DNA from 2 places in the Pseudomonas sp. P1_C12 genome. Region 2 is predicted to be linked to the other one. Evidence: predicted binding sites of a transcription regulator. Region 2 holds the regulator's gene; the other holds the start of a gene.
What was found. The regulator sigma-54, encoded in region 2, starts transcription at its own class of promoters, with help from an activator protein. The targets are predictions, from matches to a motif close to ANTGGCATNNANNTTGCTNT.

Region 1 (12,045 bases), on a different contig from region 2:
AAATCGGCAAAAGCGGCGTCGACCTCACAGACGTGATGATTTCCTCGCAGAAGGCCAGTGTGTCATTCCAGGCATTGACCCAGGTGCGCAACAAGCTGGTTCAGGCTTACCAAGACATCATGCAGATGCCTGTTTAAAGGACGAGATTGAGTCATGGCAGAAGCAGTCGCCGATAACGTTCCGGCCAAGGCCACTCCAATAGACGGCAAGCCGCCGCTGTTCGGGTTGTCCTTCCTGGAAAACCTCTCCGAGATGACCATGTTGCGTCAGGTGGGCCTGTTGGTCGGCCTGGCGGCGAGCGTGGCGATTGGTTTTGCCGTGGTGTTGTGGTCCCAGCAACCGGACTACCGGCCTCTGTACGGCAGCCTTGCCGGCATGGACGCCAAGCAGGTCATGGAAACCCTGGCCTCCGCCGATATCCCGTACACCGTCGAACCCAATTCCGGTGCCTTGCTGGTCAAGGCCGATGACCTGTCCCGCGCGCGGCTCAAGCTTGCGGCCGCTGGTGTCACTCCCAGCGATGGCAATATCGGTTTTGAAATCCTCGACAAGGAGCAGGGACTGGGCACCAGCCAGTTCATGGAAGCGACCCGCTATCGTCGCGGCCTCGAAGGCGAACTGGCCCGGACCATTTCCAGCCTGAACAACGTCAAGGGTGCCCGCGTGCACCTGGCGATCCCGAAAAGTTCGGTGTTCGTACGCGACGAGCGCAAGCCGAGCGCTTCGGTTCTGGTTGAGCTCTATTCCGGTCGCTCCCTCGAACCCGGCCAGGTCGTGGCCATCATCAACCTGGTGGCGACCAGCGTTCCCGAACTCAGCAAGTCGCAGATCACCGTCGTCGACCAGAAGGGCACGCTGCTCTCGGATCAGGCGGAAAACTCCGAACTGACCATGGCCGGCAAGCAATTCGACTACAGCCGTCGCATGGAAAGCATGCTCACCCAGCGCGTGCACAACATTCTGCAGCCTGTGCTGGGCAACGACCGTTACAAGGCCGAAGTCTCGGCCGACGTGGATTTCAGTGCGGTCGAGTCGACTTCCGAGCAATTCAACCCGGATCAACCGGCGTTGCGCAGCGAGCAGTCGGTCAACGAGCAGCGTACCGCCAGCAACGGCCCGCAAGGTGTGCCGGGTGCCTTGAGCAACCAGCCGCCGTCGCCGGCCTCCGCTCCGCAAACCACCGGTGGTGCCACCGCGTCGGCCGGCATGGTGCAGCCAGGCCAGCCGCTGATCGACGCCAACGGCCAGCAAATCATGGACCCGGCCACCGGTCAGCCAATGCTCGCACCGTACCCGGCGGACAAGCGTTCACAATCGACCAGGAACTTCGAACTCGACCGTTCCATCAGCCACACCAAGCAGCAGCAGGGCCGATTGAATCGCCTGTCGGTGTCGGTGGTGGTCGATGATCAGGTCAAGATCAATCCGGCCAACGGCGAAACCACCCGTGCGCCCTGGAGCGCCGATGAATTGGCGCGCTTCACTCGCCTGGTGCAGGACGCGGTCGGCTTCGATGCCAGCCGTGGTGACAGCGTCAGCGTGATCAACATGCCGTTCTCCGCCGAGCGCGGTGAAGTGATTACCGATATTGCGTTCTATTCCCAGCCGTGGTTCTGGGACATCGTCAAGCAAGTGCTGGGTGTGCTGTTCATTCTGGTGCTGGTGTTCGGTGTGCTGCGTCCGGTGCTCAACAACATCACCGGGGGCGGCAAGGGCAAGCAGCTGGCCGGTATCGGCAGCGACGTCGAGTTGGGCGGCATGGGCGGTCTGGATGGCGAGTTGGCCAACGACCGTGTCAGCCTCGGCGGTCCGCAAAGCATCCTGCTGCCGAGCCCGAGCGAAGGCTATGACGCTCAGTTGAACGCAATCAAGAGTCTGGTGGCAGAAGATCCGGGTCGTGTGGCCCAGGTCGTGAAAGAGTGGATTAACGCAGATGAGTGATAACCGAGCCGTTGCCGCCAAACTGTCCAAGGTCGACAAGGCCGCAATCCTGTTGTTGTCCCTGGGCTCCACCGACGCTGCCCAGGTGCTGCGCCACATGGGCCCCAAAGAGGTTCAGCGCGTGGGCGTGGCCATGGCCCAGATGGGTAATGTGCACCGCGAGCAGGTCGAGCAGGTGATGAGCGAGTTCGTCGATATCGTCGGCGACCAGACCAGCCTGGGCGTCGGCTCCGACGACTATGTGCGCAAGATGCTCACCCAGGCCCTGGGCGAAGACAAGGCCAACGGCCTGATCGATCGCATCCTGCTCGGTGGCAACACCAGCGGCCTCGACAGCCTGAAGTGGATGGAGCCGCGCGCCGTCGCCGACGTGATCCGTTATGAGCACCCGCAGATACAGGCAATCGTGGTGGCGTACCTCGATCCGGACCAGGCCGGTGAAGTGCTCGGCAACTTCGACCACAAGGTGCGACTGGACATCATTCTGCGGGTTTCCTCGCTGAACACCGTACAGCCAGCGGCCCTGAAGGAACTCAACCAGATTCTCGAGAAGCAGTTCTCCGGCAACTCGAACGCCTCGCGCACCACCCTGGGTGGCATCAAGCGCGCAGCGGACATCATGAACTTCCTCGACAGCTCCATTGAAGGCCAGCTCATGGACTCGATCCGCGAAGTCGACGAAGACCTGTCCGGCCAGATCGAAGACCTCATGTTCGTCTTCAACAACCTGGCCGATGTCGACGACCGCGGGATCCAGGCGCTGCTCCGCGAGGTGTCCTCCGACGTGCTGGTGCTGGCCCTCAAGGGGTCGGACGAAGGCGTCAAGGAGAAGATCTTCAAGAACATGTCCAAGCGTGCGGCCGAACTGTTGCGCGACGATCTGGAAGCCAAGGGCCCGGTGCGCGTCAGCGACGTGGAAACCGCGCAGAAGGAAATCCTCACCATCGCCCGCCGTATGGCCGAAGCCGGAGAAATCGTTCTCGGCGGCAAGGGCGGCGAGGAAATGATCTAACACCATGGTCAAGAATGATGATGCACCCACTGACCTGATCCGGGCCAGGGATGTCGGTGGCTTCGAGTCCTGGGCGCTGCCCAGTTTCGACCCGCCGGAACCCGAGCCGGAACCAACGCCGGAACCCGAACCGCCGGAAATGGAGGAAGTGCCGCTGGAGGAAGTCCAGCCGCTGACCCTCGAAGAGCTCGAAAGCATTCGCCAGGAAGCCTACAACGAAGGCTTTGCGGTGGGTGAGAAGGAAGGTTTCCACAGCACCACGCTCAAGGTCCGCCAGGAAGCCGAGGTGGTCCTGGCCGCCAAGATTGCAGCGCTGGAGCAATTGATGAGCCATCTGTTCGAGCCCATCGCCGAGCAGGACACCCAGATCGAAAAGTCCCTGGTCGACCTCGTGCAACACATCACCAGACAGGTGATCCAGCGCGAACTGGCCATCGACTCGACACAGATCGAACACGTGATGCGCGAGGCGCTCAAGCTGTTGCCGTTGGGCGTGGGCAATGTGCGGCTGTACATCAATCCGCAGGATTTCGAACAGGTCAAAGCCCTTCGCGAACGCCATGAAGAAACCTGGCGCATCGTCGAGGACGAGTCGTTGTTGCCCGGCGGTTGCCGGGTCGAGACAGAACACAGCCGCATCGACGCCACAGTCGAAACCCGCATTGCGCAGGTGATGGACAAGCTGTTCGACCAGTTGCACGAACAGTCCTTGCACCCGGCCGCACCGGACTTGAGCCTGGAACTGCCGGTCGACAGCAAGCCCGCTGCCGCGCCAGAAGCGGATGTGCCTGATGCGCCTTGAGCGCACCAGCTTCGCCAGGCGCCTGGGCAGTTACGCCGAGGCGACTACGCTTGCCGGCGCGCCGATCCTTGAGGGCCGCTTGCTGCGCATGGTCGGCCTGACCCTCGAAGCCGAAGGTCTGCGCGCCGCCATGGGCAGTCGCTGCATGGTCATCAACGACGACAGCTATCACCCCGTGCAGGTCGAAGCCGAAGTGATGGGTTTCTCCGGCAGTAAAGTCTTTCTGATGCCGGTCGGCAGCGTCGCTGGCATCGCACCCGGTGCCCGCGTAGTTCCCTTGTCCGATACCGGGCGTTTGCCGATGGGCATGAGCATGCTCGGGCGGGTGCTGGATGGCGCCGGCCGTGCACTGGACGGCAAGGGCGGGATGAAGGCCGAAGACTGGGTGCCAATGGATGGCCCGACCATCAACCCGCTCAAGCGCGAACCGATCAGTGAACCGCTGGACGTGGGCATCCGTTGCATCAACGGCATGTTGACGGTCGGGCGCGGCCAGCGGCTGGGCCTGTTTGCCGGTACCGGTGTCGGTAAATCGGTGTTGCTGGGGATGATGACGCGCTTCACCGAGGCCGACATCATCGTCGTCGGGCTGATCGGTGAGCGAGGCCGTGAAGTTAAAGAGTTCATCGAGCACATCCTCGGTGAAGAGGGGCTCAAGCGTTCAGTGGTGGTGGCGTCCCCGGCGGACGATGCGCCGCTGATGCGTCTGCGCGCGGCGATGTATTGCACGCGCATCGCCGAGTATTTCCGCGACAAGGGCAAGAATGTCCTGTTGCTGATGGACTCCCTGACCCGTTTTGCCCAGGCCCAACGGGAAATCGCCCTGGCCATCGGCGAGCCGCCAGCGACCAAGGGCTATCCGCCGTCGGTATTCGCCAAGCTGCCGAAACTGGTGGAGCGGGCCGGTAATGCGGAGAAGGGCGGTGGTTCGATCACCGCGTTCTACACCGTGCTGTCCGAAGGCGATGACCAACAGGACCCGATTGCCGACTCGGCACGGGGCGTGCTCGACGGGCACATCGTGCTGTCCCGGCGCCTGGCCGAGGAAGGGCATTACCCGGCCATTGATATCGAGGCGTCCATCAGCCGGGTGATGCCGGCGGTGGTGTCGCCGGAACACATGGCCCGTGCGCAGTATTTCAAGCAGTTGTGGTCGCGTTATCAGCAGAGCCGCGACCTGATCAGCGTCGGTGCCTACGTCGCTGGCGGTGACCGCGAGACCGATCTGGCGATTTCCTTGCAGCCGCAATTGGTCAAATACCTGCGTCAGGGTCTCAACGACAGCATCAGCCTGGGTGAAAGCGAAGCGTATCTCGCCTCGATCTTCGCGCCCGCGGCGGGCGGTTAAGCGATCATGGCCCTGAGTCGGGCAGGAAGGCTGGCGCCGGTGGTGGAAATGGCCGAAAAGGCCGAGAAAACCGCGGTCCAGCGCCTGGGGCACTTTCAGGGGCAAGTGCGTTTGGCACAAAGCAAACTCGCCGACCTTGAAGCCTTCCGTCTCGACTATCAGGAACAATGGATCGTACGCGGCAGCGGCGGCGTCTCGGGCCAATGGCTGCTGGGCTATCAGGGCTTTCTCGCGCAATTGGGCACGGCCATCGACCAGCAGCGGCAAAGCCTGGCCTGGCATCAGAACAACCTGAACAAGGCTCGGGAAACCTGGCAGCAGGCGTTTGCCCGGGTCGAAGGTTTGCGCAAATTGGTCGAACGCTATGCCGATGAGGCGCGACGGCTGGAGGACAAGCGCGAGCAGAAGCTGCTGGATGAGTTGTCCCAGCGCTTGCCGCGTCAGGATCCGTATTAGAAGATCGCAGCCTGCGGCAGCTCCTACAGGGGATTGCATTCTCATGTAGGAGCTGCCGCAGGCTGCGATCTTTTGATCTTGCTCCTATTCCCACCAAGTGCTAAACCTTCTACACGTACGTTCTCCAAAGACAAGGAAGCCATTGAATGCCAGTCGTTGCCGAAGTGTCCCCTGATGGGCAAAAGTTGACGATATCAGTCAAAGGACGATTCGATTTCGCCAAGCATCAGGAGTTTCGTGAGTCCTACGAAGATAAACAGCTATCGGCGGTTGTGGTCGACCTGAAAGAGGCCACTTACCTCGACAGCTCTGCGTTGGGCATGCTGCTGTTGCTGCGCGATCACGCCGGCGGCGACGACTCCGATGTGCGCGTCGTCAACAGCAATACCGACGTGCGCAAAATCCTCGCCATCTCCAACTTCGACAAGCTGTTCGACATCAGTTGATTGCCATGCAGCCGCTGAAGATCCTGATTGCCGAGGACAGCGCCGCCGATCGCCTGTTGCTGTCGAGCATCCTGCGCCGCCTGGGGCACGATGTGCTGACTGCGGCCAACGGTGCCGAAGCGGTCGACACGTTTCGCCAGCAGCAACCACACCTGGTATTGATGGACGCGATGATGCCGGTGATGGACGGCTTCGAGGCGGCCCGGCAAATCAAGGCCCTGGCCGGGGAAACCCTGGTGCCGATCATCTTCCTCACCTCGTTGTCCGAAAGCGAAGCCCTGGCCCGTTGCCTGGAAGTCGGCGGTGACGACTTTCTGGCGAAGCCGTACAACCAGGTGATTCTCGCCGCCAAGATCAAGGCGATGGATCGCTTGCGGCGCTTGCAGGACACCGTGCTGCAACAGCGTGACCAGATTGCCCGGCACCACGACTACCTGCTCAACGAACAGCGCGTGGCCAAGGCCGTTTTCGACAAGGTGGCGCACTCCGGCTGCCTGAATGCCGCTGCGAATATCCGTTATCTGCAATCGCCCTATGCGCTGTTCAACGGCGATCTGTTGCTGGCCGCGTTCACCCCGGCCGGCGACATGCACGTGCTGCTGGGCGACTTTACCGGCCACGGTCTGCCGGCGGCGGTGGGCGCCATGCCCCTGGCCGAAGTCTTCTACGGAATGACCGCCAAGGGCTATGGCCTGGCGGAAACCCTGCGCGAGATGAATGCCAAGCTCAAGCGCATTCTGCCGGTGGACATGTTCTGCTGTGCCACGTTGCTGTGCCTGAGTTTTCAGCGTCGTTCAGTGGAGGTCTGGAACGGCGGCATGCCCGACGGTTATCTGCATTGCATTGCCAGTGGCGAGCGAACGCCTCTGTCGGCGCGGCACCTGCCTTTGGGGGTGCTGAGTCCGGAGTCCTTCGATGAGCGTACCGAGGTGTTTCCCATGGTGCTCGGGGATCGCGTGTTTCTCCTGTCTGATGGGGTGATCGACACCTGCGACGCCAATGATCAGTTGTTTGGCGTGCAGCGATTGCAGCAGGTGTTCGCCGCCAATCGCCAGCCGGATGTGCTGTTCGAAGAGATCGAGCATGCGCTGCGACAGTTTGGCGGTGAAGCGCGCGACGATGTCAGCATGGTCGAAATCAGCCTGCTGGAGCCGGCGCAGATCACGCCGCCGGCGTTGGTCTACTCCGACAGCGGCCAGTCGTGCCCGCTGGACTGGTCGGTGAGTTTCGAGTTTCGCGCCGCCACACTGAAGCGTTTCAACCCCTTGCCCTATCTGTTGCAATTGCTGCTTGAGGTGCATGGTCTGCGGGGCCAGAGCGGTGCGCTCTACAGTGTGCTGGCGGAACTCTATTCCAATGCGCTGGAGCATGGCGTGCTGGGGCTGGACTCGAGCCTCAAGCGCGATGCATCGGGTTTTGCGCGTTATTATCAGCAGCGTAATACCCGTCTGGACGAACTCCAGGAAGGCTATGTACGGTTGCATTTGCAGGTGACGCCAACAGACGACGGCGGTTGCCTGACCATTCACATCGAAGACAGCGGCAAGGGTTTCGATGTCGAGCGGGTGATGAAAAGACCTGTGGATGACATCCGCCTGTCGGGACGTGGAGTCAGTCTGATCCGCCAGTTGGGGCGTAATGCCCGCTGGACCGACGATGGTCGAAGTGCACGTGTGGAGTTTATCTGGAAGGCTGCGCAGTAATCCGCGCATTCTTGATCAAGGAGTGAGCAAATGAACGACAAAAACGACAAACATGTGGATCGCGGCGTGCTGAGTGCATTGCAGGAAGTGATGGAAGAGGGCTATGCGGATTTGCTGGATATCTTTCTTGCGGACTCCGAAGAGCGCATTAACGTCTTGCGAACGACTGACAGTACTGCACTGCTCGTTGCAACCGCCCATAGCTTCAAGGGCAGCAGCAGCAATATGGGTGCAGTCAGGCTGACCGAGCTCTGCCATCAACTTGAACAGCGGGCCAAAGATTTGCCATGTGCCGCCGTTCAGGAACTGGTCGGCGAAATCGACCGCGAATTCGCCGCTATCCGGCCTCTGTACGAAGCTGAACGACAGCGTTGCCCAGCGAAAATCTGAGCATGCGCTGCATTTTGTCTCCTTCGAGTGAAACTGGCTCGACCTTTGCACTTAACTCGTCCAACTGTACTTACGAGCCCCGTGCAGCGGAGACTGTTTCATGCCCGTTACCCCCAATATTCTGCTTCAGGCCTCCAGGCAGGCCAAGATTCAAGCGGCCTGCGCCAATCCTCCGGCGCTGACCGCTGAGCCTGGGGACAAGGCCGCAAGCTTCGCTCATGTCTATGCCAATCAGGCCCAGAACAAGCCCAATGCGTCGGCGGATGCCTCGGTCAAGCCGAGTCGCGAAAAAAGCTCCGATGTCGCAGGAGAAAAAGACGCTGGCGACGACAAGTCTGCCGCCGGGGAGCCGGTGGTTGCCGATGGCGGCAAATCCTTGCCTTCCGATACGCCGGTGCAGGCTGACGACAAGACCGCCGACAATGAGGCGTCAGATGTCGACCGTGCTCCGGTCGTCGATACCGCACCGCTCGATCCGGCGCTTGATCCCTCACTGCTGCAAGTCATACAGCCAGTAGCGCCTGCGCCTGCGTCGGCACCGACAACGCCTGCCGTGGCCGATGCGGCGCAGCCAGCGGCTGAAGCGCCGGTTGCGGCGGCGATCATGGCGACAAACGCTCCAGCGCCGACCGGCACTGACGGCGATTTCGATCCCGAGACCGATCCGCTCGACGCCTTGCCAGCGGTGCGCCTGGCAATGGAGCAGAGCGGTCACGTATCGGCTTCCAGCCAGGCGCAGCCCAAGACTGCACCGACACAGACTCAAGCCCAGACTGACGGTGAGCTGACATCGGCGCAAAACTTTGCCGCCGGCATGGCGACCCTGCTGGATGTTCAGGCCGACAAGAACAGCACCGGTCAAGGCGACGACAAGGCTTTCAGCGGGTTGCTCGATGACGGCCTGAAGGATCTCAAGTCCGCCAGCAGCGACACCCGTGTCGATGATTTCGCCAACCGTCTGGCCGCGCTGACCCAGGCGGCCACACCGAAGACCGCCAATGCCTTGCCGGTGAACCAGCCGATCGCCATGCATCAGAGCGGGTGGACCGAAGAGGTGGTGAACCGGGTCATGTACCTGTCCAGCGCTAATCTCAAGGCGGCGGACATCCAGTTGCAGCCCGCTGAACTCGGGCGTCTGGACATTCGGGTGAACATGGTTCCCGATCAACAGACCCAGGTTACGTTCATGAGTGCGCATCCGGGTGTCCGTGAGGCGCTGGATGGCCAGGTCCATCGCTTGCGCGATATGTTCGCGCAACAGGGCATGGGGCAGGTCGATGTCAACGTTTCGGACCAGTCCCGTGGTTCGCAGCAAGGGCAGGAACAGGCCCGGCAAAGCCAGAGCGGGCGGACCAATGCCAGCGGCGGTCGCCTCGATTCAATGGATGACGACGTGGCCCCGGGCGTCGCTGAAGTGGCTGCCAATACCACCCGCGTGATCGGCTCCAGTGTGGTCGATTACTACGCCTGATCAAAGCCATCACTCCAATCGTTCCCATGGCATGGGAACGAACCCTCTGTAGGAGCGAGCCTGCTCGCGATGGAGTTAAACGATGACGAGGGCCATCTGAATAAACGCGGCGCTCTCACGTCTTTCGCGAGCAGGCTCGCTCCTACATGGCATAACACTTGCTCTTGCCTTGCCGTGCGACTGTGAAAACCCGAATAGTGACGGATTATTGGCATGGCGAAGAGCGACGCAGCAGTAAAAGACCCCGCAACCAAAGGCAAACTCAAGCTGATTATCGTGATCGTGGTGGCCCTGCTGCTGGCGATCGGTGTGTCCGTGGGGGCGACCTGGTACTTCATGCACAGCGCTCAGAGCAAGCCTGCCGCCGCCGTGGTGGAAACCGTTGCCATCGGCAAACAGCCAGCGATTTTCGAGTCGATGGCGCCGGCTTTCGTCGCCAACTTCAACCAGAACGGTCGCCAGCGCTACATGCAAGTGAGCATCACCATGCTCGCGCGCAACCAGGCAGACCTGGATGCGCTCAAGGTCCACATGCCGGTGATCCGCAATAACCTGGTCATGCTGTTTTCCGGGCAGGACTTCGCGACCCTCGCCTCGCCGGTCGGACAGGAAATGCTGCGGCAGAAAGCCACCGCCAGCGTCCAGGAAGTGGCGCAGAAAGAGCTCGGCAAAGTGGTGATCGAACAGTTGCTTTTCACTAATTTCGTACTGCAGTAGGAACACGACATGGCCGTGCAGGACCTGCTGTCCCAGGATGAGATCGACGCGCTGTTGCATGGCGTCGACGATGGTCTGGTACAGACCGAAAACGCTGCCGAACCCGGCACCGTCAAAAGCTATGACCTGACCAGCCAGGATCGCATCGTCCGTGGACGCATGCCGACCCTGGAAATGATCAACGAGCGTTTTGCCCGCTATACCCGCATCAGCATGTTCAACATGCTGCGTCGCTCGGCGGACGTGGCGGTCGGCGGCGTGCAGGTGATGAAGTTCGGCGAATACGTGCACTCGCTGTATGTGCCGACCAGTCTCAACCTGGTCAAGATCAAACCCCTGCGCGGCACCGCGCTGTTCATCCTCGACGCCAAGCTGGTGTTCAAGCTGGTGGACAACTTCTTCGGCGGTGACGGCCGGCACGCCAAGATCGAAGGGCGTGAATTCACCCCGACCGAACTGCGTGTGGTGCGCATGGTGCTGGAGCAGGCGTTCGTCGATTTGAAGGAAGCCTGGCAGGCGATCATGGAAGTCAACTTCGAGTACATCAACTCGGAAGTGAACCCGGCCATGGCCAACATCGTCGGCCCGAGCGAGGCCATTGTGGTGTCGACCTTCCACATCGAACTCGATGGCGGTGGCGGCGACCTGCACGTGACCATGCCGTACTCGATGATCGAGCCGGTGCGCGAAATGCTCGACGCCGGCTTCCAGTCGGACCTCGACGACCAGGACGAGCGCTGGGTCAACGCCCTGCGCCAGGACGTGCTGGACGTCGACGTGCCGATCGGTGCCACGGTGGCCCGTCGTCAGTTGCGCCTGCGCGACATCCTGCACATGCAACCGGGGGATGTGATCCCGGTCGAGATGCCGGAAGAAATGATCATGCGCGCCAACGGCGTGCCGGCCTTCAAGGTCAAGATGGGCTCGCACAAGGGCAACCTGGCGTTGCAAGTGATCGAGCCGATCGAGCGCCGTTGACCGGCGCTCGTACCCATTCGCGATTAACCGAATTCTGAATTTTTGTTCGCCGAGGACACTGACAATATGAACATGCAGGACGATCAGGCACTGGCCGATGAATGGGCTGCGGCCCTGGAAGAAACCGGCGATGCCGGGCAGGCCGACATCGACGCTTTGCTGGCCGCTGACTCCGGCAGCTCCGCGTCCAACCGCCTGCCAATGGAAGAGTTCGGCAGCGTGCCGAAAAACAACGACCCGGTCAGCCTCGAAGGCCCGAACCTGGACGTGATCCTCGATATCCCGGTGTCGATTTCCATGGAAGTGGGCAGCACCGACATCAACATCCGCAACCTGCTGCAACTGAACCAGGGTTCGGTGATCGAGCTCGATCGCCTGGCTGGCGAGCCGCTGGACGTGCTGGTCAACGGCACGCTCATCGCCCACGGCGAAGTGGTGGTGGTCAACGAGAAGTTCGGCATCCGCCTGACGGACGTGATCAGCCCAAGCGAACGCATCAAGAAGCTGCGCTGAGTGAAAAAGGTTCTGGGAGCTTTGCTGGGATCGCTGCTGGCGATGCCGTTCAGCGTGCTGGCGGCCGAACCGGTCGCAACGGCGACCACGGCTGCTGCGCCGGCGGTGAGCAGTGGTGTGGCTGGGCAACTGACGCAACTGGTGTTCGGCTTGCTGCTGGTGCTGGGGCTGATCTTTCTCCTCGCCTGGTTGCTGCGTCGGGTCCAGCAGGCCGGTCCGGCCGGCAAGGGGCAGGTGATCGAGATTGTCGGCTCCCGCGCGCTGGGGC
Region 2 (12,045 bases):
CGCGTCCGGGTAGTCGACGACGAATTTCTCCAGAACGGCATCGTCGCCCGCGATCAGACGATCGCGCCAGCGCTCCAGGTTATGGAAGCGTTCGTTGTATTGACGGGTGGAGGCATCGAGTTGATCGAGCAGAACCAGAATGGCGGTAGTGTCCTGATCGCGCATCAGTTTGCCGATGAACTGAAGGTGCCGTTTACGCGCGATGTTCGCGGTGTGCTTGGGCGCATCGGCCAGAGCCCGACGCATTCCGTCGGTCAAGGGCAGTTTTGCCAGCAAGTCAGGCTTGAGTGTTGTAAGGCGCTCGCCAAGGTCAACCAGAGCATGCAGCTCGCGTTTAACCTGGGATTTGCTTTTTTCTCCCGTATCGAGGGAGTCGTCGTAAGAATCAACCATGGTGGCCGTCCGCAAAGAAACGCCGCCATGATAACCAGTCGGGGGCCGCTTGTCCGGCCCGGTCGCTCGATGACCGTTACCGAAAGCAGAATTTGAGTGGAGAACAGCATGAGTGCAGTTGAAAGCGTCGGCCCACAAGCGTTGCCGGCACTGCAGGAACAAGTCGAGCAGATCATCGCTGAAGCCAGGCGCCAGGGCGCCAGCGCCTGTGAAGTGGCGGTGTCACTGGAGCAGGGCTTGTCGACCACGGTGCGTCAGCGTGAAGTCGAAACGGTAGAATTCAACCGCGATCAGGGTTTTGGCATCACCTTGTACGTCGGTCAGCGCAAAGGCTCGGCCAGCACATCGGCCAGTGGTCCGGAAGCGATTCGCGAAACCGTCGCCGCGGCACTGGCCATCGCCAAACACACTTCGGAAGACGAAGCCTCGGGCCTGGCGGATGCCGCGCTGATGGCGCGGGATATTCAGGATTTCGACCTGTTCCACCAATGGGACATCACTCCGGAACAAGCCATCGAACAGGCCTTGGCCTGTGAAGCCGCGGCGTTTGCTGCCGACAGCCGGATCAAGAACGCTGACGGCACCACTCTCAGTACCCATCAGGGTTGCCGCGTTTATGGCAACAGCCACGGGTTTATCGGTGGTTACGCATCGACTCGTCACAGCTTGAGCTGCGTGATGATCGCCGAAGCGGACGGCCAGATGCAGCGCGATTACTGGTACGACGTGAACCGCCAGGGCAATCTGCTGGCCGATCCGGTCAGCATCGGCCAGCGTGCCGCGCAACGGGCGGCGAGCCGTCTGGGAGCGCGTCCGGTGCCGACTTGTGAGGTGCCGGTGCTGTTTTCCGCAGAGTTGGCCGGGGGCCTGTTTGGCAGTTTCCTGTCGGCGATTTCCGGCGGCAGCCTGTATCGCAAGTCTTCGTTCCTTGAGGGCACTCTCGGCCAGAAGCTGTTTCCGGAGTGGCTGACCATCGACGAACGTCCGCACTTGATGCGAGCCTTGGGCAGCGCGGCGTTCGATGGCGATGGCCTGGCAACCTACGCCAAACCGTTCGTCGAAAAAGGCGAGTTGGTGTCGTACATCCTCGGTACCTACTCCGGCCGCAAGCTCGGCATGCCAAGTACGGCCAACGCCGGCGGCGTGCACAACCTGTTCGTCACCCATGGTGATGAAGACCAGGCGGCCTTGCTGCGGCGCATGGGACGCGGACTGTTGGTCACCGAGTTGATGGGCCAGGGGCTGAACATGGTCACCGGCGATTATTCCCGGGGCGCGGCGGGTTACTGGGTCGAGAACGGCGAAATCCAGTTCGCGGTCCAGGAAGTGACCATCGCCGGCAACATGCGCGATATGTTCAAACAGATCGTTGCCGTGGGTAACGACCTGGAACTGCGCAGCAACATTCGCACTGGTTCGGTGTTGATCGAGCGGATGACGGTGGCGGGTAGCTAAGCTCAGACCGTTGCATAAAAAAGGCGCGCCACCCAATGGGTGGCGCGCCTTTCTTTTGATGTTTATTCGCCTTCGTCGAAGTAGTTATTGATCAAGGCTACCAGCGCGTCCATCGCTTCCTTTTCCTGCTCGCCTTCCGTGCTCAGATGGATTTTGGTGCCCTTACCGGCAGCGAGCATCATCATGGCCATGATGCTTTTGCCATCTACTGTGGATTCAGGTGTGCGTCCTACCCTGATCGTGCAGTCCTTGAACTGGCCGGCGACCCCGACGAATTTTGCAGAAGCACGGGCATGCAGGCCCAGCTTGTTGATGATTTCGATTTCCAGAGCAGGCATCGCGATGTGAATCCTTTAGCTGAGGTCGCGGTGGCGAACCTGGACGTTCTTCAGGGATTTTTGCAGCGCCTGCCCCAGACGCTCGGTCAGGTAGACGGAGCGGTGATGTCCGCCAGTGCAGCCAATGGCAATGGTGACATAGGCGCGGTTGCTGGCGGCAAAACGAGGCAGCCACTTTAGCAGGTATGTGGAAATGTCCTGGAACATCTCTTCGACATCCGGCTGTGCCGCCAGGTATTCGGCAACCGGTTGATCGAGCCCGGACTGCTCGCGCAATTCCGGTTTCCAGTAAGGGTTGGGCAGGCAACGCACATCGAACACCAAGTCGGCGTCCACCGGCATGCCACGCTTGAACCCGAAGGATTCCACCAGGAACGCAGTGCCCGGCTCGGGCTGATTCAACAGACGCAGTTTGATGGCGTCGCGCAGCTGGTACAGGTTCAGGCTGGTGGTGTTGATCTTGAGATCGGCGAGGTCGGCAATCGGCCCGAGCAGGTCGCTCTCGACGCTGATGGCTTCGGCCAGCGAGCGGTTGGCGTTGGTCAGGGGGTGACGACGGCGGGTTTCCGAGAAGCGCTTGAGCAAGGTTTCTTCGTCGGCATCCAGGTACAGCACATCGCACTGGATGTGGCGGTTGCGGACTTCTTCGAGCAGATCGGGGAAGCGTGACAGGTGGCTGGGCAGGTTGCGCGCATCAATGGAAACGGCGACCAGCGGCTGTAGCAGCTCGGTATGAATCAAGGCTCGTTCGGCCAGTTCCGGCAGCAGACCGGCAGGCAGGTTGTCGATGCAGTAGTAGCCGTTGTCCTCAAGAACGTCGAGGGCGGTACTTTTACCTGAGCCGGAACGGCCACTGACGATGATCAAGCGCATGATTACTGACCGTTTTGCTCGTCCAGGACAACCTGATACAGGGCTTCGTTGCTTGCAGCATTACGCAGTTTTTCGCGAACTTCCTTGCGGTCGAGCATGCTGGCGATTTGTCGCAGCAGCTCAAGGTGCGCATCGGTGGCGGCTTCCGGGACCAGCAATACGAACAGCAAGTCAACCGGCGCGCCGTCGATGGCGTCGAAGTCGATAGGGGCGTCCAGGTGCATCAATGCACTGATGGGTGAAACACAGCCCTTGAGACGGCAGTGTGGAATAGCGATGCCGTTGCCAAAACCGGTGGAGCCGAGTTTTTCACGGGCAATCAGTGCCTCGAAGACATCTTGCATCTCCAGGGCCGGCACTTCGCGGGCGATCAGATTGGCAATTTGCTCGAGGGCTTTCTTTTTACTGCCGCCCGGCACGTTCACCAGGGAACGGCCGGGGGTCAGGATACTTTCAAGTCGGATCATGGGTTGGGAGTGTTAACGACCGGTTGCACCCTGGAGGAGGCTCTGGGTCTTTTCCTTATGCTTTTTGAGTTGTTTATCCAGCTTGTCGGTGAGTGCGTCGATCGCGGCGTACATATCGGTATGTTCCGCGTTGGCGACCACTTCATTCCCGGGAATATGCAGCGTGGCTTCGATTTTCTGCTTCAGTTTTTCGACGGTCATCGTGACCTGCACATTAGTGATCTTGTCGAAATGTCGCTCCAATCGTTCGAGTTTTTCGCCGATGTAGGTGCGAAGAGGTTCGGTCACTTCCAGTTGGTGTCCACTGATGTTGACTTGCATACAGCTTCTCCTTCGTTGCCAGTGCATAAAGCGGCAGGCAGAAATGCCTGCCACTGGAACGCTGTGGCGTGGCTCTACATCAACCGCTTGCGTTCGCTCGAAGGCGCGATCCCGAGGGATTCGCGGTACTTGGCGACGGTGCGGCGAGCCACCTGAATGCCTTGTGCCTCCAGTAAACCAGCGATCTTGCTGTCACTCAATGGCTTTTTCTGATTTTCCGCGGCAACCAGTTTTTTGATGATCGCGCGGATCGCCGTGGACGAGCATTCGCCGCCTTCGGAGGTGCTGACGTGACTGGAGAAAAAGTACTTCAGTTCATAAATGCCCCGGGGGGTGTGCATGAACTTCTGGGTGGTCACCCGTGAAATCGTCGACTCATGCATGCCGACCGCTTCGGCGATGTCATGCAGGACCAACGGCTTCATGGCTTCGTCGCCATATTCGAGGAAACCACGCTGATGCTCGACGATCTGGGTGGCAACCTTCATAAGGGTTTCATTGCGGCTTTGCAGGCTCTTGATGAACCAGCGGGCCTCCTGCAACTGATTGCGCATGAACGTGTTGTCGGCGCTGGTGTCGGCGCGGCGCACGAAACCGGCGTACTGGGCGTTGACCCGCAGCCGTGGCACCGACTCCTGATTCAGCTCCACCAGCCAGCGCTCGTTGTCCTTGCGCACGATAACGTCAGGAACGACATACTCGGCTTCGGTGGACTCGATCTGCGAACCCGGGCGCGGGTTAAGGCTCTGGACCAGCTCGATGACCTGGCGTAGTTCATCTTCCTTGAGCTTCATGCGGCGCATCAGTTGGCTATAGTCGCGGCTGCCAAGCAAGTCGATGTAATCGGTGACCAGGCGCTTGGCCTCAGCCAGCCAAGGGGTCTTGGCGGGTAGCTGGCGCAATTGCAGCAGCAGGCATTCGCCCAGGTTGCGGGCGCCGATGCCGGCGGGCTCGAATTGCTGGATGCGATGCAGGACCGCTTCGATTTCGTCCAGTTCGATGTCCAGTTCCGGATCGAAGGCGTCGAGGATTTCCTCGAGGGTTTCGTCCAGGTAGCCCTGATTGTTGATGCAGTCGATCAGGGTCACGGCGATCAGGCGATCGGTGTCGGACATCGGGGCCAGGTTCAGTTGCCACAGCAAGTGGCTTTGCAAGCTTTCGCCGGCCGAGGTACGGGTGGTGAAGTCCCACTCGTCGTCGTCATTGCTGGGCAGGCTGCTGGCGCTGGTCTGGTAAACGTCTTCCCACGCGGTGTCGACGGGGAGTTCGTTGGGGATGCGCTCGTTCCAGTCACCCTCATCGAGGTTATCAACCGTCGGGGCGGTTTCCTGGTAGGAGGGTTCCTGGATGTCGGTGTTGGGCTTCTGTTCGGCGTTGTCGGCCAAGGGGTCGGTGTTATCGAAGTCGTCGCCTTCTTCCTGGCGTTCGAGCATCGGATTGGACTCCAGGGCCTCCTGGATTTCCTGTTGCAGGTCCAGGGTCGACAATTGGAGCAGGCGGATAGCCTGTTGCAGCTGCGGTGTCATCGTCAGCTGCTGGCCCATTCTCAAGACTAGCGATGGTTTCATGGCAGGGGCTTAACACCTTATTCGCCGGCGCACACGCGCCATCCACTACAGGGCGCCGGGGCGCCAAACATAAGCAAATTATATGCCTGAAACTGTAGTGTTTGCCTAGAGCACTGTAACAATAAAAAGCTGCAATGTTTTGTTGACAGGTTGCTCCGGCCGACTCTTGAACATCTTTGAGGCGTCGTGTTTGCCTAGAGCACTGTAACAATAAAAAAGAGTTGTTTTTTATCGAGACAAGCGCTCGTCGACCAGTCTCGCACCTCGGTGTCTTACAGGCGGAATTCGTGGCCCAGGTACACTTCCTTCACCAGGTCGTTGGCCAGGATGGTTTCAGCGTCGCCTTCGGCGATCAATTGGCCGTCGTTGACGATGTAGGCGGTTTCGCAGATATCCAGGGTTTCACGAACGTTGTGGTCGGTGATCAGCACGCCAATGCCTTTGGCCTTGAGGTGGTGAATGATCTGCTTGATGTCCCCGACCGAAATCGGGTCCACGCCGGCGAAGGGTTCGTCGAGGAGGATGAATTTCGGGTTGGTGGCCAGGGCTCGGGCGATTTCCACGCGACGGCGCTCACCACCAGACAGGCTCATGCCGAGGTTGTCGCGGATGTGGCTGATGTGGAATTCCTGCAGCAGGCTTTCCAGTTCCTTGCGCCGACCGGCCTTGTCGAGTTCCTTGCGGGTCTCGAGGATGGCCATGATGTTGTCGGCCACCGACAGTTTGCGGAAGATCGATGCTTCTTGCGGCAGGTAGCCGATACCAGCCTTTGCGCGGCCGTGCATCGGCTGGTGGCTGATGTCCAGGTCATCGATCAGGACGCGGCCCTGGTCGGCCTGCACCAGACCGACGATCATGTAGAAGCAGGTGGTCTTGCCGGCGCCGTTCGGGCCAAGCAGGCCGACGATCTGACCGCTGTCGATGGACAGGCTGACGTCGCGCACGACCTGGCGGCTCTTGTAGCTCTTGGCCAGATGCTGAGCTTTCAGAGTTGCCATTACTGGGCCTTTTTCTCGTCGGTTTTCTTCTTCGGCTGGATCACCATGTCGATACGCGGACGCGACTCGGTCACCTTGCTGCCGGTGGCGCGACCGGCGCTGGCCAGCTTCTTCTCGGTGTCGTAGACGATTTTCTCACCTTGGGTGGTGTTGTTGTCCTTGTCGATGACTTTGGCCTTGTCGATCAGCACAACGCGATTTTGCGTTGCGTGGTACTGGATGGTCACACCCCAGCCCTGGACGGGTTTGGTGTCGCCCGCCGTTTGCAGTTGCTCGAAGTAGGCCAGGTTGCCCACCGAGGTAACCACGTCGATGTCGCCATTCGGGGTGCGGGTCATGGTCACCTTGTTGCCGGTAACCTTCATCGTACCTTGGGTAATGATCACGTCACCGGTATAGATGGCAATACCTTGCTTGTCGTCCAGTTGGGCATCGTCGGCCTGAATGCGGATAGGCTGCTGTTGATCTTCCGGCAGAGCCCAGGCGCTCACGCTTCCCAGTGCTGCGCCCAGACTGAGCAAAATCGGGAGGGTTTTAACGAGCCTCATACTGTCCTCTTACGTTCGATAGCAGGTGTATCCTGCTTTCTTTCAAATACGCCTTCATTCCCTTGCCAGTCGATACACCGCCAGCGCCGTCGATTCTAACGTCTTGCTCTGTCTGCGCATATTGCTGCTGCGGGAACACGGTCATGCGGGTGCTGGTGATCAGGGTTTTACGGTTTTTCTCGTCGAAGCGCGTGATGCGCACGTCATCGATCAGTTCGACCTGTGTGCCATCAGGGTTGACCTCGCCGTGCAGGCTCTGGACGTGCCACGGAAATTCAGTGCCGCGGAACACATTCAGGTCGGGGTTGGTCAGCAATGTCACCTCGGTCGCTTTCAGGTGCTCGACCTTGTCGGACACCAGATCATATTGCAGCTTGCCGTCCGGCAGGTACTGCACGCTGTGGGCGTTGATGGCGTAATAGTCGATCGCGCTTTCATCGACCGGCGTTACCGGCTTGTCGAGGAAGCGTTCCGGGCTGATGTTCCAGTAGCCAGCCGCGGCGAATATCGCCGCGATGCAACTGTACATCAGGGTGTTGCGAAACTTTTTGCTCAGCATAGTGGGCTCACAGGTACGCCGCATTGGCCGCATCGAGGCGGTCCTGGGCGCGCAGGATCAGTTCGCAGAATTCGCGAGCGGCACCTTCACCACCACGGGCGAGGGTGATGCCGTGAGCGTGTTCACGCACGAAGCTGGCGGCATTGGCCACCGCCATGCCCAGGCCGACGCGGCGAATCACCGGCAGGTCCGGCAGGTCATCGCCGAGGTAGGCCACCTGTTCATAGCTCAGGTTGAGTTGGGCCAGCAGTTCGTCGAGTACCACCAGTTTATCCTCACGACCCTGATAGAGATGCGGGATGCCGAGGTTTTTGGCTCGTCGCTCGACCACCGGAGTCTTGCGGCCACTGATGATGGCGGTCTGCACGCCGGCGGCCATCAGCATCTTGATGCCCTGGCCGTCGAGTGTGTTGAACGTCTTGAATTCGCTGCCGTCTTCGAGGAAGTACAGGCGCCCGTCGGTCAGCACGCCATCGACATCGAACACCGCCAGTTTGATCTGTTTACCGCGTTGCAGCAGGTCCGCACTCATTACATTACTCCTGCACGCAGCAAGTCGTGCATGTTCAGGGCGCCGACCGGGCGGTCTTCGCTGTCGACCACGACCAATGCGTTGATTTTATGGTCTTCCATGATTTTCAGCGCTTCGGCGGCGAGCATCTCGGCGCGCGCGGTCTTGCCATGGGCCGTCATGACCTGGTCGATGATGGCGTTGTGGATGTCGATACTGCGGTCCAGTGTGCGGCGCAAATCGCCGTCGGTGAAGATTCCGGCCAGTTTGCCGTCGGCTTCCAGAATGACGGTCATGCCCAGGCCCTTGCGGGTCATTTCCATCAGGGCATCCTTGAGCAGGGTGCCGCGCTGGACCTGCGGCAGTTCCTGGCCTGCGTGCATGACATTTTCCACTTTCAGCAGCAGGCGTCGGCCCAGGGCACCACCGGGATGGGAAAAGGCGAAGTCTTCGGCGGTAAAGCCACGGGCTTCCAGCAGCGCGACTGCCAGGGCGTCGCCCATGACCAGGGCGGCGGTGGTCGACGAGGTTGGTGCCAGGTTCAGCGGGCAGGCTTCGTGCTCGACGTGAACATTCAGGTTGACCTCGGCGGCCTTGGCCAGCGCGGAGTCAGGATTGCCGGTCATGCTGATCAATTGAATGCCCAGGCGCTTGATCAGCGGCAGCAGGGTCACGATTTCATTGGTGGAGCCGGAATTCGAGAGCGCCAGAATGATGTCGTCGCGGGTAATCATGCCCATGTCGCCGTGGCTGGCTTCAGCCGGGTGCACAAAAAATGCCGTGGTGCCGGTGCTGGCCAGGGTCGCGGCAATCTTGTTGCCGATGTGCCCCGACTTGCCCATGCCGACCACGACCACGCGGCCCTTGCTGGCCAGAATCATCTCGCAAGCGCGTACGAAATCAGCATCGATATGGGGCAGCAGGCCTTGCACGGCTTCTACCTCGAGGCGGATGGTGCGTTGTGCTGATTGAATCAGGTCGCTGGATTGGCTCATGTCAGAAATCGTATAGCCTGATGAAAAGTCGGCGATTATAACGGTAATGATCGAATCCCTCACGCAAGTTCGTCGCGCATTGTCATTACCTGTTGCGGGAAACCTTCTAAATGGCGCTTTCAACCCGTCATGCAGTTGAACTTGCCCCGGCTTTGGCCTTGGGCGCGCAGCCTTTGCAGTGATATAGTTCGCCGCCAGTTCGGCCTGCCCGGGAGGTATGTGCTTTCGTCAGGAAGCCAGGCGTCCGAGTGAGAGGCTGCATCGCAAGGAGTTTAGATGAGTGCCGATAACGCCTACGCGGTCGAGCTGAAGGGACTGTCCTTCAAGCGCGGTGCGCGCAGCATTTTCAATAATGTCGATATCCGTATCCCGCGCGGCAAGGTCACCGGCATCATGGGGCCTTCCGGGTGTGGCAAGACCACGCTTTTGCGTCTGATGGGTGCCCAGTTGCGGCCTACCAGGGGCGAAGTCTGGGTCAACGGTCAGAATCTGCCAAAACTGTCGCGCAGCGACCTGTTCGATGCGCGCAAGCATATGGGCGTGCTGTTTCAGAGCGGCGCACTGTTCACCGACCTCGATGTCTTCGAGAACGTCGCCTTTCCGTTGCGGGTCCATACGCAACTGCCGGATGAAATGATCCGCGACATCGTCCTGCTCAAGCTGCAGGCTGTGGGCTTGCGCGGTGCCATCGACCTGATGCCCGACGAGCTTTCCGGCGGCATGAAACGCCGTGTTGCGCTGGCCCGGGCGATTGCGCTTGATCCACAGATCCTCATGTACGACGAGCCCTTTGTCGGCCAGGACCCCATCGCAATGGGCGTTCTGGTGCGCCTGATTCGTTTGCTCAACGATGCGCTGGGCATCACCAGCATCGTGGTGTCCCATGACCTGGCCGAGACCGCGAGCATTGCCGATTACATTTATGTGGTGGGCGATGGTCAGGTGCTGGGGGAGGGGACGCCGGACGAGTTGATGAACTCGGATGAACCGCGCATTCGTCAGTTCATGACCGGCGAACCCGACGGCCCGGTCCCGTACCACTTTCCAGCGACGGATTACCGCGCAGATCTTCTGGGGAAGCGCTGATGCGCAGAATTTCATTGATAGAACGCGTTCGCCGCTTCGGCCAGGCCGGCATCGATGCGCTGGCGGTGTTCGGGCGTTCGAGCTTGTTCCTGTTCCATGCCTTGCTCGGCCGGGGCGGTATCGGTGGCGCCTTCGGGCTGCTGGTCAAGCAGCTGCATTCGGTGGGCGTGATGTCCCTGGTGATCATTGTGGTCTCCGGGGTGTTCATCGGCATGGTGCTGGCGCTGCAGGGCTTCAACATTCTTTCCAGCTATGGTTCGGAGCAGGCTGTCGGGCAGATGGTTGCCCTGACGCTGCTGCGTGAACTGGGGCCGGTGGTGACTGCCTTGCTGTTCGCCGGGCGCGCAGGTTCGGCGTTGACCGCCGAAATCGGCAACATGAAGTCCACCGAGCAGTTGTCCAGCCTGGAAATGATCGGGGTTGACCCGCTCAAGTACATCATCGCGCCACGCTTGTGGGCCGGTTTCATTTCCCTGCCGGTGCTGGCGATGATTTTCAGCGTGGTGGGTATCTGGGGCGGCTCGTGGGTAGCTGTCGACTGGCTGGGAGTCTATGAAGGTTCCTACTGGTCGAACATGCAGAACAGCGTGACGTTCACCGACGATGTGCTCAACGGGATCATCAAAAGTATCGTCTTTGCCTTTGTCGTGACCTGGATCGCCGTATTCCAAGGCTATGACTGCGAACCCACTTCCGAGGGGATCAGTCGTGCCACTACCAAGACCGTTGTATATGCCTCGTTGGCAGTACTCGGCCTGGACTTTATTCTGACCGCCTTGATGTTTGGAGATTTCTGATGCAAAACCGCACCCTGGAAATCGGTGTCGGCCTTTTCTTGCTGGCTGGCATCCTGGCTTTGCTCTTGTTGGCGTTGCGGGTCAGTGGCCTGTCCCCGAGTCCGAGCACCGATACATATAAACTTTACGCCTACTTCGACAATATCGCCGGTTTGACGGTCAGAGCTAAAGTGACCATGGCCGGTGTGACCATCGGCAAGGTCACGGCCATCGATCTGGATCGCGACAGTTTTACTGGTCGGGTGACCATGCAGTTGGAAAAACGCATCGATAATCTTCCGGCGGACTCTACTGCATCTATCCTGACCGCTGGCCTGTTGGGCGAAAAGTACATCGGTATCAGCGTGGGCGGGGAAGATACCCTGCTCAAGGATGGTGGAACCATCCATGACACGCAGTCATCGCTGGTGCTCGAAGACCTGATCGGTAAATTCCTGCTCAATACCGTTAGCAAAGAAGCTAAATGAGGAACTGTTAAATGATCTCTACCTTGCGACGTGGCCTGTTGGTAATACTCGCGGTGTTTCCGTTGGTGTCCCACGCCGTGGCGGCGCCTTCCGCGCACGATCTGGTACAGGACACCACTAATCGGATGCTGGCCGATCTGGCGGCCAACAAAGAAAAGTACAAGCAGGATCCGCAAGACTTTTATGCGGCGCTGAACACCATCGTCGGGCCGGTCGTGGATGCCGAGGGCATTTCCAAGAGCATCATGACGGTCAAATACTCGAAGAAAGCATCCCCGGCGCAGATGAAGACCTTCGAAGAAAACTTCAAGAAGGGTCTGTTCCAGTTCTATGGCAATGCCTTGCTGGAGTATAACAACCAGGGCATCACCGTTGATCCGGCCAAAGACGAGTCGGGCGACCGTACCACCGTTGGCATGACCGTCAAGGGCAGCAGCGGTGCGATCTATCCAGTGTCCTACACGCTGGAAAAAATCAACGGCGAGTGGAAACTGCGTAACGTCATCATCAATGGCATCAACATCGGCAAGCTGTTCCGCGATCAGTTCGCCGATGCGATGCAACGCAATGGCAACGACCTGGACAAGACCATCAATGGTTGGGCCGGGGAAGTTGCCAAGGCCAAGGAAGCCACCGACAAGAAGCCAGGGCAGTCAGCCCAATGAGTGA

Region 1: AC1D19_RS04565 (flagellar hook-length control protein FliK) is a predicted target of sigma-54. The motif match lies at 8,131-8,150, and genes of this name have one in related genera.

The regions. Positions count from the first base shown of each region.
Region 1 covers NZ_JBFUAE010000002.1:335,790-347,834, reverse strand. The annotation lists gene fliE (flagellar hook-basal body complex protein FliE) at 1-137, shown strand, start outside; gene fliF (flagellar basal-body MS-ring/collar protein FliF) at 154-1,941, shown strand; gene fliG (flagellar motor switch protein FliG) at 1,934-2,953, shown strand; gene fliH (flagellar assembly protein FliH) at 2,958-3,755, shown strand; gene fliI (flagellar protein export ATPase FliI) at 3,745-5,103, shown strand; gene fliJ (flagellar export protein FliJ) at 5,110-5,559, shown strand; gene AC1D19_RS04580 (STAS domain-containing protein) at 5,706-6,005, shown strand; gene AC1D19_RS04575 (ATP-binding SpoIIE family protein phosphatase) at 6,011-7,708, shown strand; gene AC1D19_RS04570 (Hpt domain-containing protein) at 7,739-8,098, shown strand; gene AC1D19_RS04565 (flagellar hook-length control protein FliK) at 8,199-9,569, shown strand; gene fliL (flagellar basal body-associated protein FliL) at 9,783-10,286, shown strand; gene fliM (flagellar motor switch protein FliM) at 10,296-11,264, shown strand; gene fliN (flagellar motor switch protein FliN) at 11,331-11,777, shown strand; gene fliO (flagellar biosynthetic protein FliO) at 11,778-12,045, shown strand, end outside.
Region 2 covers NZ_JBFUAE010000005.1:170,338-182,382, forward strand. The annotation lists gene yjgA (ribosome biogenesis factor YjgA) at 1-393, opposite strand, end outside; gene pmbA (metalloprotease PmbA) at 502-1,848, shown strand; gene AC1D19_RS11130 (HPr family phosphocarrier protein) at 1,911-2,186, opposite strand; gene rapZ (RNase adapter RapZ) at 2,202-3,059, opposite strand; gene ptsN (PTS IIA-like nitrogen regulatory protein PtsN) at 3,062-3,526, opposite strand; gene hpf (ribosome hibernation-promoting factor, HPF/YfiA family) at 3,539-3,847, opposite strand; gene AC1D19_RS11150 (RNA polymerase factor sigma-54) at 3,922-5,415, opposite strand; gene lptB (LPS export ABC transporter ATP-binding protein) at 5,688-6,413, opposite strand; gene lptA (lipopolysaccharide transport periplasmic protein LptA) at 6,413-6,961, opposite strand; gene lptC (LPS export ABC transporter periplasmic protein LptC) at 6,948-7,520, opposite strand; gene AC1D19_RS11170 (KdsC family phosphatase) at 7,528-8,052, opposite strand; gene AC1D19_RS11175 (KpsF/GutQ family sugar-phosphate isomerase) at 8,052-9,026, opposite strand; gene AC1D19_RS11180 (ATP-binding cassette domain-containing protein) at 9,303-10,112, shown strand; gene mlaE (lipid asymmetry maintenance ABC transporter permease subunit MlaE) at 10,112-10,909, shown strand; gene mlaD (outer membrane lipid asymmetry maintenance protein MlaD) at 10,909-11,376, shown strand; gene AC1D19_RS11195 (MlaC/ttg2D family ABC transporter substrate-binding protein) at 11,388-12,041, shown strand; gene AC1D19_RS11200 (STAS domain-containing protein) at 12,038-12,045, shown strand, end outside.